DNA from 3 places in the Streptomyces griseus subsp. griseus genome. Region 1 is predicted to be linked to each of the others. Evidence: predicted binding sites of a transcription regulator. Region 1 holds the regulator's gene; each other region holds the start of a gene.
What was found. Region 1 encodes HrcA, which represses chaperone genes, less so after heat shock. Its sites were predicted from a motif close to TTNGCACTCNGNNNNNCNGAGTGCNAA; they were not measured.

Region 1 (5,725 bases):
TGCGGCTCCAGGTCCTTGTAGCTGTGCACCTTGGACAGGATGTGCTGCCAGGCCGCCCCGGTGTTCTCCGGCCAGCCCAGCGCCCGGCACACCCCCGTCTTCCAGTCCTGGCCGCGCGGCACCACCGGCCACGCCCCGATCCCCACCGACGACGGCTTCACGGCCTCCCACACGTCGATGTACGGGTGGCCCACCACCAGCACATGCGGGTCCGAGACCTGCGCCGCGAGCCGGGACTCCTTGGAGCCGGCCACCAGGTGGTCCACCAGCACCCCGAGCCGGGCGTCCGGCCCCGGGGAGAACTCGCCCACGATGGCCGGGAGGTCGTCGATGCCCTCCAGGTACTCCACCACCACGCCCTCGATGCGCAGGTCGTCGCCCCAGACCCGCTCCACCAGCTCGGCGTCGTGCCGGCCCTCCACATAGATCCGCCCCGCCCGCGCCACCCGGGCCCGCGCGCCGGGCACCGCCACCGAGCCGGAGGCCGTACGGGAGGGGCGCACCGGACCTCCGGGCCCCGGGCGCACCAGCGTGACCACCTTGCCCTCCAGCAGGAAGGCGCGGGGCTCCATCGGGAAGACCCGGTGCTTGCCGAAGCGGTCCTCCAGGGTCACCGTCGGGCCCTGGGCCGTCTTCTCGCAGCGGATCACCGCCCCGCAGAAGCCGGTGGCGACCTCCTCCACGACCAGATCGGGTTCGGCGGGGACCTCGGGCACGGGGGCGGACCTCTTCCACGGCGGGGTCAGGTCCGGCTGGTAGCTGCGCATGCGCAGACGATAATCCTCACCCCGCCCCGAACCGCTCCGCCAGTGCCGCCCGCTGGGCCCGGAGGAACGCCGCGTCCACCACCGCCCCGTGCCCCGGTACGTACACCGCGTCCTCGCCACCCAGCTCCAGGAGCCGGTCCAGGGCGGCGGGCCAGCGGGAGGGGATCGCGTCCCGGCCCGCCTGCGGTTCGCCCGACTCCTCCACCAGGTCCCCGCAGAGCACCACCGGAGGCTCGCCCTCGACGCCCGGGACCAGCACCGCGAGGTCGTGGCCGCTGTGCCCCGGGCCCACGTTGGCCAGCAGCACCTGGCGGCCGCCGCCCAGGTCGAGGGTCCACTCGCCGGTCACCTCGTGGTGCGGCACCACCAGCGTGTCCACCGCCCGGTGCGCCTCCTCCTCCGCGAGGCCGTGGCGTACGGCCGACCCGGTCAGCTCGTCCGCCGAGCGCCGCAGCAGGGCGCCGATGCCCACCGCCCCGTACACCTGCGCCCCGGCGAACGCCGCCGCCCCCAGCACATGGTCGAAGTGCGGGTGGCTCAGTGCGACATGCGTCACCCTCCGGCCGAGCAGCGCCTCGGCCTGCCTCCGCAGCTCCACGCCCTCGCGCAGGGTCGACCCGGTGTCGTACAGCAGCACCCCGTCGCTCCCGGCCACCAGCGCGGCGGTGGCGTCCCAGCCCGGCAGGCGGCGCCGCCCGATACCGTGGCCCAACCGCTCCCAGTCGAAGTCTTCCCAAGAGACGTCCATGGGACGACGCTATCGGGGCCACCCGCACGGTCCGGCGGCGGCGTGGCCGGTCGCCCTTGCCCAGGCCCCACCCCACCCCCGTACACTGACCGGTGGGTAGCTGGCACTCATACGCACCGAGTGCCAGACGGAGACCGGACGTCAGACACCGGAGAACGACAGCTGGAGGTGTGCGCCATGCTCAGCGAACGCAGACTCGAAGTGCTGCGCGCCATCGTCCAGGACTACGTCGGCACCGAGGAGCCCGTCGGCTCCAAGGCGCTCACGGAGCGGCACCAGCTGGGCGTCTCCCCGGCCACCGTCCGCAACGACATGGCGGTGCTGGAGGACGAGGGCTTCATCGCCCAGCCGCACACGAGCGCGGGACGCATCCCCACCGACAAGGGGTACCGCCTCTTCGTCGACAAGCTCGCCGGCGTCAAGCCGCTCTCCTCGCCCGAGCGCCGGGCCATCCAGAACTTCCTCGACGGCGCGGTCGACCTCGACGACGTGGTCGGCCGGACCGTGCGGCTGCTCGCGCAGCTGACCCGGCAGGTCGCGGTCGTGCAGTACCCCTCGCTGACCCGTTCCACGGTCCGGCACGTGGAGCTGCTCTCGCTCGCCCCCGCCCGGCTGATGCTGGTCCTGATCACGGACACCGGCCGGGTCGAACAGCGTATGATCGACTGCCCCGCGCCCTTCGGCGAGGCATCGCTCGCGGATCTGCGGGCCCGGCTCAACAGCCGGGTCGTCGGACGCCGCTTCGCGGATGTCCCGCGGCTGGTGCGGGAGCTGCCGGAATCCTTCGACAGCGAGGACCGGGGAACGGTTTCCACGGTCCTTTCCACCCTCCTCGAAACCCTGGTCGAGGAGACGGAGGAGCGGCTGATGATCGGCGGCACCTCCAACCTCACCCGCTTCGGGCACGACTTCCCTGTGATGATCCGGCCGGTGCTGGAAGCACTGGAGGAGCAGGTCGTCCTGCTGAAGCTGCTCGGTGAGGCCACGGACTCAGCCATGACCGTGCGGATCGGGCACGAGAACGCCCACGAGGGCCTCACGTCCACGTCCGTCGTCGCGGTCGGCTACGGTTCGGGCGACGAGGCAGTCGCCAAACTCGGCGTGGTCGGACCGACCCGCATGGACTACCCCGGAACGATGGGAGCGGTACGCGCAGTGGCACGTTACGTCGGACAGATCCTGGCGGAGTCGTAAGTGGCCACGGACTACTACGCCGTACTCGGCGTACGCCGCGACGCATCTCAGGACGAGATCAAGAAGGCATTCCGTCGGCTCGCACGCGAGCTGCACCCGGATGTCAATCCCGATCCGAAGACCCAGGAGCGGTTCAAGGAGATCAACGCCGCTTACGAGGTGCTCTCGGACCCGCAGAAGAAGCAGGTCTACGACCTCGGCGGCGACCCGCTCTCCGCCAACGGGGGCGGCGGCGCGGGCGGTTTCGGAGCCGGCGGTTTCGGCAACTTCTCCGACATCATGGACGCGTTCTTCGGAACGGCCTCGCAGCGCGGGCCCCGCTCGCGCACCCGGCGCGGCCAGGACGCCATGATCCGCCTGGAGATCGACCTCGCCGAGGCGGCCTTCGGCACCACCAAGGACATCCAGGTCGACACGGCGGTCGTCTGCAACACGTGCAGCGGCGAGGGCGCGGCCCCCGGCACCTCCGCCCAGACCTGTGACATGTGCCGCGGCCGTGGTGAGGTCTCGCAGGTCACCCGGTCCTTCCTGGGCCAGGTCATGACCTCGCGGCCCTGCCCGCAGTGCCAGGGCTTCGGTACGGTCGTGCCGACGCCGTGCCCGGAGTGCGCCGGTGACGGCCGCATCCGCTCGCGCCGCACGCTCACGGTCAAGATCCCGGCGGGCGTCGACAACGGCACCCGCATCCAGCTCGCCGGTGAGGGCGAGGTCGGCCCCGGCGGCGGCCCGCCCGGGGACCTGTACGTCGAGATCCACGAGCTGCCGCACTCCGTCTTCCAGCGGCGCGGCGACGATCTGCACTGCACGGTCACCATCCCGATGACCGCGGCCGCCCTCGGCACGAAGTGCCCGCTGGAGACCCTGGACGGCGTCGAGGAGATCGACATCCGGCCCGGCACCCAGTCCGGCCAGTCCGTCCCCCTGCACGGGCGGGGCATCACCCACCTGCGCGGCGGCGGCCGGGGCGACCTCATCGTGCACGTCGAGGTCATGACCCCCTCCAAACTCGACGCGGAGCAGGAGCGGCTCCTGCGGGAGCTCTCCAAGCTGCGCGGCGAAGAGCGGCCCCTGGGCCAGTTTCAGCCAGGTCAGCAGGGCCTCTTCTCCCGGCTGAAGGACGCTTTCAACGGCCGTTGAACCGTTTTCCGCCTTTCACCGCACCGCCCACCGGTTACCCGCCGGTGGGCGGTGCGGCGTTCTGTGGGAGATCCGGTCACACCGGGCGCTGGCTGATTCGGCCCTGTGCGGCGAACGTGGCACGATGCGGTCATGTCCTCCGCGTTGACCGATCTCTGCCGGTATCCGATCGTGCAGGCCCCCATGGCGGGCGGCGCTTCCGGACCTCAGCTCGCCGCGGCCGTCGCCGAGGCGGGCGGGCTCGGGTTCCTCGCCGCCGGGTACAAGACGGCGGACGGCATGTACAACGAGATCAAACAGCTGCGCCGGCTCACCGGCGGCCCGTTCGGCGTCAACCTCTTCATGCCGCAGCCCGCGCTCGGCGACCCCAGCGCCGTCGAGGTCTACCGCCACCAACTGGCCGGTGAGGCCACCTGGTACGAGACCCCGCTCGGCGACCCCGACAGCAGCGGCGACGACGGGTACGAGGCGAAGGTCGCCATCCTGCTGGAGGACCCCGTCCCGGTGGTCTCCTTCACCTTCGGCTGCCCCACCCGCGACACCCTGGACGCCTTCGCCAAGGCGGGGACGTACACCATCGTGACCGTCACCTCCGCCGAGGAGGCCCAGGCGGCGCAGTGGGCGGGCGCCGACGCCGTCTGCGCTCAGGGCGTCGAGGCGGGCGGCCACCAGTCCACCCACCGCGACGACCCGCAGGCCGACCACACCGGCACCGGGCTGCTCACCCTCGTCACCCAGGTCCGCGAGACCGTGCAGATCCCCATCGTCGCCACCGGCGGCCTGATGCGCGGCTCCCAGATCGCCGCCGTCCTCGCGGCCGGTGCGGACGCCGCCCAGCTCGGCACCGCCTTCCTGATCTGCCCCGAGTCCGGCGCCCACCTGCTGCACAAGCAGGCCCTGACCAACCCGCTCTTCGTCCGCACCGAGCTGACCCGCGCCTTCTCCGGCCGCCCCGCGCGCGGCCTGGTCAACCGGTTCATCCGCGAACACGGCCCGTACGCCCCCGCCGCCTACCCCCAGGTCCACTACCTGACCACCGGGCTGCGTCAGGCCGCCGCCAAGGCCGGGGATGCCCAGGGCATGGCCCTGTGGGCCGGGCAGGGCCACCGGATGGCCCGCGAACTGCCGGTCGGCGAGCTGATCGAGCTGCTCGCCGACGAACTGGAGGCCGCCCGCGCGGCCCTGAGCACGAGGAGCACCCGGTGACCGCACCGGTCTTCGTCGTCGAACGGATGCCCACCGGACCGGAGTTCGTCCTCGACGGCCCCGAAGGGCGGCACGCCGTCTCGGTGAAGCGGCTGGAGCCCGGCGAGGCCGTCGTCCTCACCGACGGGCTCGGCCACTGGGCGGAGGGCGTGGTCCGGGCCGCCGAGGGCAAGGACCGGCTGACGGTCTCCGGCGTCGAAAGCATCCACGAGGAGCCGGAGCCCACGCCCCGCATCACCGTCGTCCAGGCGCTCCCCAAGGGCGACCGGGGCGAACTCGCCGTCGAGACCATGACCGAGACCGGCGTCGACGCGATCGTGCCGTGGCAGGCCGCCCGCTGCATCACCCAGTGGAAGGGCGAGCGCGGGGCCAAGGCCCTGACGAAGTGGCGCAGTACGGCCCGCGAGGCGGGCAAGCAGTCCCGCCGTGTCCGCTTCCCCGAGGTGGCCGAGGCCCTGACGACCAAGCAGGTCGCCGCGCTGCTGGCCGGTGCCGACTTCGCCGGGGTCCTGCACGAGGACCGCGACCACGACAGCACCCCCCTCGCCACCGCCGAACTCCCCGCCACCGGCACGATCGTGCTCGTCGTCGGCCCCGAGGGCGGCGTCTCCCCGCAGGAGCTGGCCGCCTTCGCCGAGGCGGGCGCCCGCCCCTACCGGCTGGGCCGCAGTGT
Region 2 (5,725 bases), 2.5 Mb from region 1:
CGGCCGTGGCCCAGGACAGCGGCGGTGAGTACGCCTCCGGGTCGAAGATCCGCCCGCCCGCCGCCCGGCCACCACCCCTGCCCGACGCGCTGCGCGCGGCCCCTCCCTTCCCGCCCCGCCGGGCCGGGTCCACGAAGACGGCGTCGTACGGAGAGGTGTCGATCTCCGTGACGTCGGCGCACCGCACCTCGATCAGCGCGCCCAGGCCGAGCGCCTCCGCGTTGGCGCGTGCCACCTCGGCGGTGAGCGGGTCGCGGTCCACGGCGAGGACGGCGATCCCGGCACGGGCCAGCGCGATGGCGTCGCCGCCGATGCCGCAGCACAGGTCCGCCACGCTCCGCACGCCGAGCGCGGCGAACCGGGCGGCGCGGTGGGTGGCGACCGAGGTGCGGGTGGCCTGTTCGACGCCGTTGGGCGTGAAGTACATCCGGTACGCGTCCTCGGCCCCGAACTTCGCCACCGCCCGCTGCCGCAGCCGGGCCTGGCCCAGGGCGGCCGACACCAGCTCCGCCGGGTGCGTGCGGCGCAGCCGGGTCGCGGTGGCCAGCTCTGCGGCGGGGTCGTGGTCGCGCAGCCCGGCCAGCAGGTGCTCGCCCTCGGGGGTGCGCAGGGCGGCGAAGGCGGCGCGGGCGGGGTCGTCGGCCGGGGTGGCGGGGGTCGATGCGTTCACCCGTCCCATTGTGGCCGGTGCGCGAAGGCGGGCGCCCTGGGGTCGACGCGGGGTCCTGTACGTCGACGCGGGTTCCCTCTACGCCGACACGTGCTCCTACCGGGCGACGCGTCGCCCACAAGCCGACGCGTCGCCCCTGTGGGCCGGTCGGGGGACGGGTCCGGTCCCCTCGCGGTGTCGGGACGGGAGGCGGGTGGACGGCTGGCAGGATGCGGCGCCATGCAGCTAGTACGACAAAAAGGAAAATCACCCATGAAGCGGCACCGGCCGGTCTCCGTCGTGCTGGCGGCCCTCCTGGCCGCCACCATCACCTCCGCGTGTGCGTCGGAGACGGGTGGCGGCGGCGCGGGAGCCCCGGGCGGACCGGCGAAGCCCGCCGCCGGGCAGCCGAACGAGGCCGCCGCGCAGGCCGGGCCCGCCCGCGCTCTGGACACGTACGCCGGGGAACTCAAGCGGAGACAGGCCGCACGGGCCGTCGCCGCGAAGAAGTGGGGGCTGGCCAAGACTCCGCTCGCGGCCCCCGAGCCGCCGGCGGTGAAGCCGCGCATCACCACCCGCAAGGGGTTCGAGGTCCGGGACGACGAGGGGCTGCCGCCCGTCTTCACCACCGTCCCCACCAAGGAGAAGATCGTCTTCCTCACCATGGACGACGGGGCGGAGAAGGACCCCGCGCTGCTGCGGATGATGACCGAACTGGACATCCCGTACAGCGCCTTCCTGAGTGACTACGTCACCAATGACAACTACGCGTACTTCCGGCAGATGCAGAAGCGCGGGGTGGCCCTCAACAACCACACGCTCAACCACCGCTATCTGCCCGGCCTCTCCTACGCCGAGCAGAGGCGGGAGATCTGCGGCCAGCAGGAGAAGCTCCTCAAGGAGTACGGGAAGCGGCCCACCCTCTTCCGCCCGCCCTACGGCAACTACAACCGCGACACCCTCGTCGTCGCCAAGAGCTGCGGCATCACCGCCGTGCCCCTGTGGTCCGCCGAGGCCTTCGCCGACCACATGGAGTGGCGCGAGTGGGACCGGGACCTGCACCCCGGCGACATCGTCCTCACCCACTTCCGGGGCAAGGGCGCCTGGAAGGGCACGATGCCCGACATGATCCGCCTGGTCATGAAGACCATCACGGACAAGGGGTACGCGGTGGCGAAGCTGGAGGACTACGTCTGACCCGATGCCCTCCCCGTACGCTCCGGATGCGCGCTCGCCCTCCCCGGGCCGGGCGCGCATCCGTCATCAAGGCCCCGATCGGGAGGCGCGAGGGTGGTGAATTGGCACTCCGCTTGACCGAGTGCTAATCGCGGTCATAGTCTCGGGTCTGGCACTCCCCCCTGGAGAGTGCCAGCACCACACTGTGCGACAGGGCAGGTCCGGCACCCGCGACGACGGATCGGTCTGGTCGCCGCCCACTGACTGCTAAACCCCGTGAGATCTCCGAAGGGGGAGACCGGATCGTGTCGACCACCAGCTCCAAGGTTGCGATCAAGCCGCTTGAGGACCGCATTGTGGTCCAGCCGCTCGACGCCGAGCAGACCACGGCTTCCGGCCTGGTCATTCCGGACACCGCGAAGGAGAAGCCCCAGGAGGGCGTCGTCCTCGCCGTGGGCCCGGGCCGCTTCGAGAACGGCGAGCGTCTTCCGCTCGACGTCAAGACCGGCGACGTCGTCCTGTACAGCAAGTACGGCGGCACCGAGGTGAAGTACAACGGCGAGGAGTACCTCGTCCTCTCGGCCCGCGACGTCCTCGCGATCGTCGAGAAGTAATTCACCCACGTTTGCTTGTGTTCTGCGCCCCTGGCCCCCTGCGAAATAACTAGCCGGGCGGCGAGGGGCGCAGTTCGTTCGAGAGGGAAGTACAGCCCATGGCGAAGATTCTGAAGTTCGACGAGGACGCCCGTCGCGCCCTTGAGCGCGGCGTCAACAAGCTTGCCGACACGGTCAAGGTGACGATCGGCCCCAAGGGCCGCAACGTCGTCATCGACAAGAAGTTCGGCGCACCCACCATCACCAACGACGGCGTCACCATCGCGCGCGAGGTCGAACTCGACGACCCGTACGAGAACCTCGGTGCCCAGCTCGTCAAGGAGGTGGCGACCAAGACCAACGACGTAGCGGGTGACGGCACCACCACCGCGACCGTCCTGGCCCAGGCGCTCGTCCGCGAGGGTCTGCGCAACGTCGCCGCGGGCGCCTCCCCGGCCGCCCTGAAGAAGGGCATCGACGCCGCCGTCAAGGCCGTGTCCGAGGAGCTGCTCTCCACGGCCCGCCCGATCGACGACAAGTCCGACATCGCCGCCGTGGCCGCGCTCTCCGCGCAGGACACCCAGGTCGGCGAGCTCATCGCGGACGCGATGGACAAGGTCGGCAAGGACGGTGTCATCACCGTCGAGGAGTCCAACACCTTCGGTCTGGACCTGGAGTTCACCGAGGGCATGGCCTTCGACAAGGGCTACCTGTCCCCGTACATGGTGACCGACCAGGAGCGTATGGAGGCCGTCCTCGACGACCCGTACATCCTGATCCACCAGGGCAAGATCGGCTCCATCCAGGAGCTGCTCCCGCTGCTGGAGAAGGTCATCCAGTCCGGTGGCTCCAAGCCGCTCCTGATCATCGCCGAGGACGTCGAGGGCGAGGCGCTCTCCACCCTCGTCGTCAACAAGATCCGCGGCACCTTCAACGCCGTCGCGGTGAAGGCCCCGGGCTTCGGTGACCGCCGCAAGGCCATGCTCGGCGACATCGCCACCCTCACCGGTGCGACCGTCATCGCCGAAGAGGTCGGCCTCAAGCTGGACCAGGCCGGTCTGGACGTGCTCGGCACCGCCCGCCGCGTCACCGTCTCCAAGGACGACACGACCATCGTCGACGGCGGGGGCAACTCCGACGACGTCAAGGGCCGCGTCAACCAGATCAAGGCCGAGATCGAGTCCACGGACTCCGACTGGGACCGCGAGAAGCTCCAGGAGCGCCTCGCGAAGCTGGCCGGCGGCGTCTGTGTCATCCGCGTCGGTGCCGCCACCGAGGTGGAGCTCAAGGAGAAGAAGCACCGCCTTGAGGACGCCATCTCCGCCACCCGCGCCGCGGTCGAGGAGGGCATCGTCTCCGGCGGTGGCTCCGCCCTCGTCCACGCGGTGAAGGTGCTGGAGGGCAACCTCGGCAAGACCGGCGACGAGGCCACCGGTGTCGCGGTCGTCCGCCGCGCCGCCGTCGAGCCGCTGCGCTGGATCGCCGAGAACGCCGGCCTGGAGGGTTACGTCATCACCTCCAAGGTCTCCGAGCTGGACAAGGGCCAGGGCTTCAACGCCGCCACCGGCGAGTACGGCGACCTGGTCAAGGCCGGCGTCATCGACCCGGTCAAGGTCACCCGCTCCGCCCTGGAGAACGCCGCGTCCATCGCGTCGCTGCTGCTCACGACCGAGACCCTGGTCGTCGAGAAGCCGGCCGAGGAAGAGGCCGACGCCGGTCACGGCGGCCACGGCCACTCCCACTAGTACGTAGCTCTCCGTACGCCTGAGGCCCGGTACCCCCGTCGCGGGGGCACCGGGCCTCGGTGCGTTCCGGCCGCCTCGCCTACGCCCTGCGCGCCAGCTCGTCCGGCGTGACCGGGTCGGCGAACGGCACCCCTTCCACGTAACGCGCGATCTCCTCCAGCGCGAAGTCCCCCATGCGGTGGATCTCGTCCCCGAGCGACCCCGCCACATGCGGGGTCAGCAGGACGTTCGGCAGGTCGTACAGCGGCGAACCGGCGGGCGGCACCTCCGGCTCCGTGACGTCCAGCACCGCGTTCAGCCGCCCCGACACCAGCTCCGGCAGCAGCGCGTCCCCGTCGATCAGCGAACCGCGCGAGGTGTTGATCAGCGTCGTGCCGTCCGCCATCGCCGCGAGCTGGGCGGTGCCGATCAGGTGCCGGGTGGCAGGCAGCTCCGGCGCGTGGACCGAGACGATCCGGCTACGGGCGCACAGCTCGTCCAGGCCCGTCTTCGCCGCGCCGAGCCGGGCCGCCGCCCCCGCGTCCACGTACGGGTCGAAGAGCAGCACGTCCAGGTCGAACGGGCGCAGCAGTTCGATCACCCGGCGCCCGATCCGCGAGGCGCCCACGATCCCCACGCACCGCCGGTAGTTGCCGTGCCCGTCCAGCTCCGCGCGCCAGTCGTGCGGGGCGCGCAGCCGCCGGTAGCGGTGGGCGGCGCCCAGCACGTTCTTCCCGGCGAACAGGATCGCGGCCAGCGTGTACTCGGCGACCGGCAGCGCGTTGGCCCCGGCCGCCGAGCTGACCTGGATGCCCCGCTCCCAACAGGCGGGGGTGATGTGGTGCTTGACGCTCCCGGCCGCGTGGACGACGGCCCGCAGCCGGGGCGCGGCGGCGAGGACGCCGGCGGTGAGCGGGGGCACGCCCCAGCAGGTGATGAGCAGCTCCGCCCCGGCGAGCGCCGCCGCGACCTCGGGCGACGGCCCGGTCAGCCGGTGGGCGACCAGCGCCGGATCGGTCTCCACGAGCGCGGTGAGCCGCTCCCGCTGTACGGGGGTGAAGAGGCGGTCCGCGATGCCGGGGCCCATGGCGAGGAGGGCGGTGGGGGTGGGTGTCACTTGAGGCTCCCTGCGGTCAGGCCCGCCTTCCAGTGCCGCTGGAGCACGACGAAGGCGATGATCAGCGGTGTGACGGCGAGGAGCGAGCCGGTGACGACCATCGGGTAGAAGGCCGGGTCGGCGTTGGCGTTGCTGTGCCAGTTGTAGAGGCCGAGGCTCAGCGGATAGAGGTCCTTGTCCGAGAGCATCACCAGCGGCAGGAAGAAGTTGTTCCAGATCGCGGTGAACTGGAAGAGGAAGACCGTCACGAAGCCGGGCATGACCATGCGCAGCCCGACCGACCAGAAGGTCCGCAGCTCGCCCGCCCCGTCGATCCGGGCGGCCTCCAGCACCTCGTCGGGGATGTAGCCCGCGCTGAAGATCCGCGAGAGGTACACGCCGAACGGGTTGACCAGCGCCGGGATCAGCACCGCCCAGTAGGTGTTGACGGTGCCGGTCTCGACGGCCAGCAGGTACAGCGGCAGGG
Region 3 (5,725 bases), 2.1 Mb from region 1:
CCGCACGACCTGGAGCAGGGCAAGGTCGTCATGGCCGCGGTGTACGGCGGTGAGCTGGTCGGCATCGAGGGCAACTACGACGACGTCAACCGCTTCTGCTCCGAGCTCATCGGCGACCCGCTCGGCGAGGGCTGGGGCTTCGTCAACGTCAACCTGCGCCCGTACTACGGCGAGGGCTCCAAGACCCTGGCGTACGAGATCTGCGAGCAGCTCGGCTGGAAGCTGCCGGACCAGATCGTCATCCCGATCGCGTCCGGCTCCCAGCTGACGAAGATCGACAAGGGGTTCCAGGAGCTGATCAAGCTCGGCCTGGTCGAGGACAGGCCGTACAAGATCTTCGGTGCCCAGGCCGAGGGCTGCTCCCCGGTCTCCGCCGCCTTCAAGGCCGGGCACGACGTCGTACGGCCCCAGAAGCCGAACACCATCGCCAAGTCCCTGGCCATCGGCAACCCGGCGGACGGCCCGTACGTCCTCGACATCGCCCGTCGTACAGGCGGCGCGGTGGAGGACGTGAACGACGAGCAGGTCGTCGACGCGATCAAGCTGCTGGCGCGCACCGAGGGCATCTTCGGCGAGACGGCGGGCGGTGTGACGCTCGGCGTGACCAAGAAGCTGATCGAGGCCGGTGTGATCGACCCGGCGCTCACCACCGTCGTCCTGAACACCGGTGACGGGCTCAAGACCCTCGACGCGGTCTCCGCGACCTCGCAGGCCACGGCCACCATCAAGCCGAGCCTGGACGCGTTCCGCGCCGCGGGCCTCGCCTCCGCCTGACGACCCACCGCACCGAGACCGAAGCAAGAAGGGCACCCACCATGAGCGTCAAGGTCCGCATCCCCACCATCCTCCGCACGTACACGGGCGGCCAGGCCGAGGTCACGGCGGAGGGCGCGAAGCTCTCCGAGGTCATCGACTCCCTGGAGAAGGACCACCCGGGCATCGCCGCCCGCGTCCTGGACGACCAGGGCAAGCTGCGCCGCTTCGTGAACGTGTACGTCAACGACGACGACGTGCGCTTCGAGGGCGGCCTCGACGCCGCCACGCCCGACGGCGCCGGCATCTCGATCATCCCGGCCGTGGCCGGCGGCTGCTGATCCGACGACTCTCAGCTGAACAGCAGTTGCCCCCTCCGCGACACAGAGCGGAGGGGGCAATTCTGCATGGTTGAGCGCGGTAGAGTTGGGGAAGGCCCCCTCGCCGCGTGTGCCGCCCGCATATGAGAATGCGCCCGGCCCCGATAAGAAGCAGCCAAAGTACGTGAACCCCTTGAGGCATAAGTGGCCTTTGCCTGGCCCGACTTGCCCGTAAATCTCAGCAATCCCGCATATTCGGGCGTTCGCCCGTGCCCAGAATTCTCGTCCGATTGACCTGTTGCAGAGGGCAGTTGGGCGGATACATTCGGCCGCGGTCGACGCGCTGCGGCGCCGCGCACCCTCTCCTGTCGGAGGGTGAGTTCCGACCCGGGGCCGCGAAGTGCGGTCCCGTGCAAGGGCCAGTTATAGGGGAGTTAGGCATGGCTCAGGGCACCGTCAAGTGGTTCAACGCGGAGAAGGGGTACGGCTTCATCGCGGTCGACGGTGGTGCGGATGTTTTCGTCCACTACAGCGCGATCCAGATGGACGGGTACCGCACCCTCGAAGAGGGTCAGCGAGTTGAATTCGAGATCTCGCAGGGCCAGAAGGGGCCCCAGGCCGACATGGTCAAGCTCGCTGTCGGCTGAGTCCGGCGCGGCCGTCCGGCACCACTACTCACGCACGTAGGGCCCGACCCCGGATCAGGGGATCGGGCCCTACGCGCGTGCCGGGACCGGATGGCGGGCCCTGGCCTGAGGCGCTTGCACTCTCGGGGGTCGAGTGCTAATCATTGGCATTAGCACTCTCCAGGTGAGAGTGACAGAAACTTGGACCGGGCCGGTGAGGCCCGCAGGCGCGGTGGGGCAAGGAACCACCACGCACGCAGGCCGTCCGTCGCGGGCGCCTCTCGGTCCGGAGAATCCACCCCTGTCCGGGAGGACCACTTCACATGGCCAAGATCATCGCGTTCGACGAGGAGGCACGGCGCGGTCTCGAGCGCGGGATGAACCAGCTCGCCGACGCCGTCAAGGTCACCCTCGGCCCCAAGGGCCGTAACGTCGTCCTCGAGAAGAAGTGGGGCGCGCCCACGATCACCAACGATGGTGTTTCCATCGCCAAGGAGATCGAGCTCGAGGACCCGTACGAGAAGATCGGTGCGGAGCTGGTCAAGGAGGTCGCCAAGAAGACGGACGACGTCGCCGGCGACGGTACGACCACCGCCACCGTTCTCGCCCAGGCTCTCGTCCGCGAGGGTCTGCGCAACGTCGCCGCAGGCGCCAACCCGATGGCCCTCAAGCGGGGCATCGAGAAGGCCGTCGAGGCCGTCTCCGCCGCTCTGCTGGAGCAGGCCAAGGACGTGGAGACCAAGGAGCAGATCGCTTCGACCGCCTCCATCTCCGCCGCCGACACCGAGATCGGTGCCAAGATCGCCGAGGCGATGGACAAGGTCGGCAAGGAAGGCGTCATCACCGTCGAGGAGTCCCAGACCTTCGGTCTGGAGCTTGAGCTCACCGAGGGTATGCGCTTCGACAAGGGCTACATCTCGGCCTACTTCGCGACCGACATGGAGCGTATGGAGGCGTCCCTCGACGACCCGTACATCCTGATCGTCAACTCGAAGATCGCCAGCGTCAAGGACCTGATCCCGCTGCTGGAGAAGGTCATGCAGTCGGGCAAGCCGCTGCTGATCATCGCCGAGGACGTCGAGGGCGAGGCGCTCTCCACCCTGGTCGTCAACAAGATCAAGGGCACGTTCAAGTCCGTCGCCGTCAAGGCCCCGGGCTTCGGCGACCGCCGCAAGGCCATGCTCGCGGACATCGCCATCCTCACCGGTGGCACCGTGATCTCCGAGGAGGTCGGTCTCAAGCTGGAGAACGCCGGCCTGGACCTGCTCGGCCGTGCCCGCAAGGTCGTCATCACCAAGGACGAGACCACGATCGTCGACGGTGCCGGTGACAGCGAGCAGGTGCAGGGTCGCGTCAAGCAGATCCGCGCCGAGATCGAGAACTCCGACTCGGACTACGACCGCGAGAAGCTCCAGGAGCGCCTCGCGAAGCTGGCCGGCGGCGTGGCCGTCATCAAGGCCGGCGCCGCCACCGAGGTGGAGCTCAAGGAGCGCAAGCACCGCATCGAGGACGCGGTGCGCAACGCCAAGGCCGCCGTCGAGGAGGGCATCGTCGCCGGTGGTGGCGTGGCTCTGCTCCAGGCCTCGGCCGTCTTCGACAAGCTGGACCTCACGGGTGACGAGGCGACCGGCGCCAACGCCGTGAAGCTCGCGCTGGAGGCCCCGCTCAAGCAGATCGCCGTCAACGGTGGTCTCGAGGGTGGCGTCGTCGTCGAGAAGGTCCGCAACCTGCCGATCGGTCACGGCCTCAACGCCGCGTCCGGCGAGTACGTGGACATGATCGCCGAGGGCATCATCGACCCGGCGAAGGTCACGCGCTCCGCTCTGCAGAACGCCGCCTCCATCGCCGCGCTCTTCCTCACCACCGAGGCCGTCATCGCCGACAAGCCCGAGAAGGCCGGCGCGGCCGCTCCGGGTGGCATGCCGGGCGGTGACATGGACTTCTGATCGGGTCCCCACGACCGGTCGAAGCTCCACGCACGTCCCACAGGGGCGGTACCTCCTTCACGGGGGGTGCCGCCCCTGTGGCGTGTCCGGGTTCCTTGGGACACTGCGGGGACGGGACGCCGCGTTCGGATGCGGGTCCCGCGGATGCGGGACGCGGCACATGGATGCGGGTCCCGCGGATACGGGGGCGGAACGGTATGCGTGTGCGTGCTGCGGGGAGAGCGGGTGGAGGGCGGCTCAAGGGGGGCGCGCTCGTCGTGGGCGGGGCGGTGCTGTTCCTGCTGGGACTGTTCGGCGTGGTGACCGGCACCGGCCTCGCCGGGCTCGTCGGGATGCGGGTGGAGACCTTCGGCCTGATCGACTGCGCCGACAAGCAGGTCAAGGGGGGAACCGTCTGGCACTGCTACGGCGAGAGCGAGGCCCAGCAGCGCGCCAACGCGGCCGAGCGCAAACGGGTCGCCGATGCGACCCTGCGCGTCCATGTGGACGGGATGCCCGCCCCGGCGCGGATCGGGCGCACCCGGATCAGCTTCGCGGACCACGACGGCCGGAACGACCCCGAGACGATCACCGCGACCCAACTGACCGAGGGCGGGCGGTGGTTCGCCCACTCGTCGACGATCGTCGGCTACGGGATGGTCCCGCTGCTGCTGGGCGCGGGGACGGCGGCCTGGGGCGGTTACCGGCTGCGCGAAGCGGGGCGACGGGGCGCGGAGGGGTCCTGAAGGACGCCCAGAACCTCTGACGGAGCCGAACGAGCGGTCGGGCATGGCCGAATGGCTACTTGCAGGCCCCCGTGCCGTACGACAACACACGTTCGGTCGGTTTCGGTGGTGTCGGTGGCGCGCCGGTCTCCGGTGGGGTAAAGCGGCTGCGGGCGCCACCGGGTGCGCGGCGCCGGTGGTTCCTCCGCTCCGCCGTGGACGGCCCGATCTCCCAGCAGCTCACCGCCAGGGCGGACGCCTCCGTGCAGAAATTGGTCCAGTCCACTTGCCCGCGCCGGCCCTCCGGTGTGCGACTGCACATGCCGACCGGTCGGTGCCCGGCGGCGCGGCCGGTGCCACCGCCTCCCACCCCCGCCGCTCGCGCTATCCGGCCAACTTCGCGTAGTGAGTCGGAATCACGCGTACCGGTCGGGCAGCGGGACATGATGGCCCTGGTGTTCACCTGGTGAACACCAGTCGCATGAATAACTCCAGTTACGCGTTTGCCATATGGGCATAACGGTCGTCAACCGCACAGAGAGGAAGGTGTCATGAAGCAGCAGAAGAAGGCCTACGTGAAGCCGTCGCTGTTCAAGCAGGGCGACTTCTCGAAGAAGACCGCCGGTTACTTCTACGGCTCGTACAAGGAGTACTGGGTCCGGCGCATCATCTGAACCGCCGACCGGTTCCCTCTGCACGGTGTGAGAACTTCCGAAAGGTGAAGATGCCCGGCCTGCTGCGTGACTACTTCGTCGTCCTGCCGGACAGCGTGGCGGGCCACGCGGTGGCCGGGCAGCTTCCCGCACCGGACGCGACCGGGGCGGCCCGAGGGATGGACGGCGACGTCCTGACCGTCGCCCACCCCTCGGGCCGCCCCTGGGTCGTCGCCCGCCCCCTGGCCCGCAAGGTCAGCCACCTCCGCCGGGGCGACGACGCCCTCGTGCTTATCGGCCCGGACCGCGTCCCCGAGGCCGTGCTCGCCGGCCTCCTGGAGGGCGCCCGCGACCGGACCGGCCTGGAGCGCCGACTCGCCCGGCTCCCCGGCCTGCACCATGTGGTCGCCCGGCTCTCCGACGAGACCTGGATCCGCGGTACGGCCTCCGGGCTGCGCCGGATCTACCACGCCCGGCACGCCGAGGCCGGGACCCTCGCCTGCGACCGCCCGGCCGTCCTCGCCCGCCTGACCGGCGCGCCCCTGGACGACGGCGCACTCGCCCTCCGCCTGCTGGACTTCTTGCCGCACCCCCTGAGCCGGCGCGTGCTGTGGCGGGGTGTGCACGAGACCGGGGCCGGGTACGGACTGGCCCTGCCCGTCGCAGCACCGGGCACGGCAGCCGCCCCCGGCCCTCGCGAGTACCGCTGGTGGGAGCCCCCGC

Region 2: groES (co-chaperone GroES) is a predicted target of HrcA. The motif match lies at 1,948-1,974, and genes of this name have one in related genera.
Region 3: groL (chaperonin GroEL) is a predicted target of HrcA. The motif match lies at 1,834-1,860, and genes of this name have one in related genera.

Annotation. Positions count from the first base shown of each region.
Region 1 covers NZ_CP032543.1:2,130,107-2,135,831, reverse strand. The annotation lists gene D6270_RS09935 (DUF3097 domain-containing protein) at 1-767, opposite strand, end outside; gene D6270_RS09930 (MBL fold metallo-hydrolase) at 784-1,515, opposite strand; gene hrcA (heat-inducible transcriptional repressor HrcA) at 1,693-2,709, shown strand; gene dnaJ (molecular chaperone DnaJ) at 2,710-3,846, shown strand; gene D6270_RS09915 (nitronate monooxygenase) at 3,979-5,052, shown strand; gene D6270_RS09910 (16S rRNA (uracil(1498)-N(3))-methyltransferase) at 5,049-5,725, shown strand, end outside.
Region 2 covers NZ_CP032543.1:4,615,194-4,620,918, forward strand. The annotation lists gene D6270_RS20975 (THUMP-like domain-containing protein) at 1-679, opposite strand, end outside; gene D6270_RS20980 (polysaccharide deacetylase family protein) at 923-1,846, shown strand; gene groES (co-chaperone GroES) at 2,131-2,439, shown strand; gene groL (chaperonin GroEL) at 2,538-4,163, shown strand; gene D6270_RS20995 (hydroxyacid dehydrogenase) at 4,243-5,229, opposite strand; gene D6270_RS21000 (carbohydrate ABC transporter permease) at 5,256-5,725, opposite strand, start outside.
Region 3 covers NZ_CP032543.1:4,204,628-4,210,352, forward strand. The annotation lists gene thrC (threonine synthase) at 1-774, shown strand, start outside; gene D6270_RS18920 (MoaD/ThiS family protein) at 816-1,094, shown strand; gene D6270_RS18925 (cold-shock protein) at 1,514-1,720, shown strand; gene groL (chaperonin GroEL) at 2,023-3,645, shown strand; gene D6270_RS18935 (hypothetical protein) at 3,843-4,370, shown strand; gene D6270_RS18940 (keywimysin-related RiPP) at 4,901-5,023, shown strand; gene D6270_RS18945 (asparagine synthase-related protein) at 5,074-5,725, shown strand, end outside.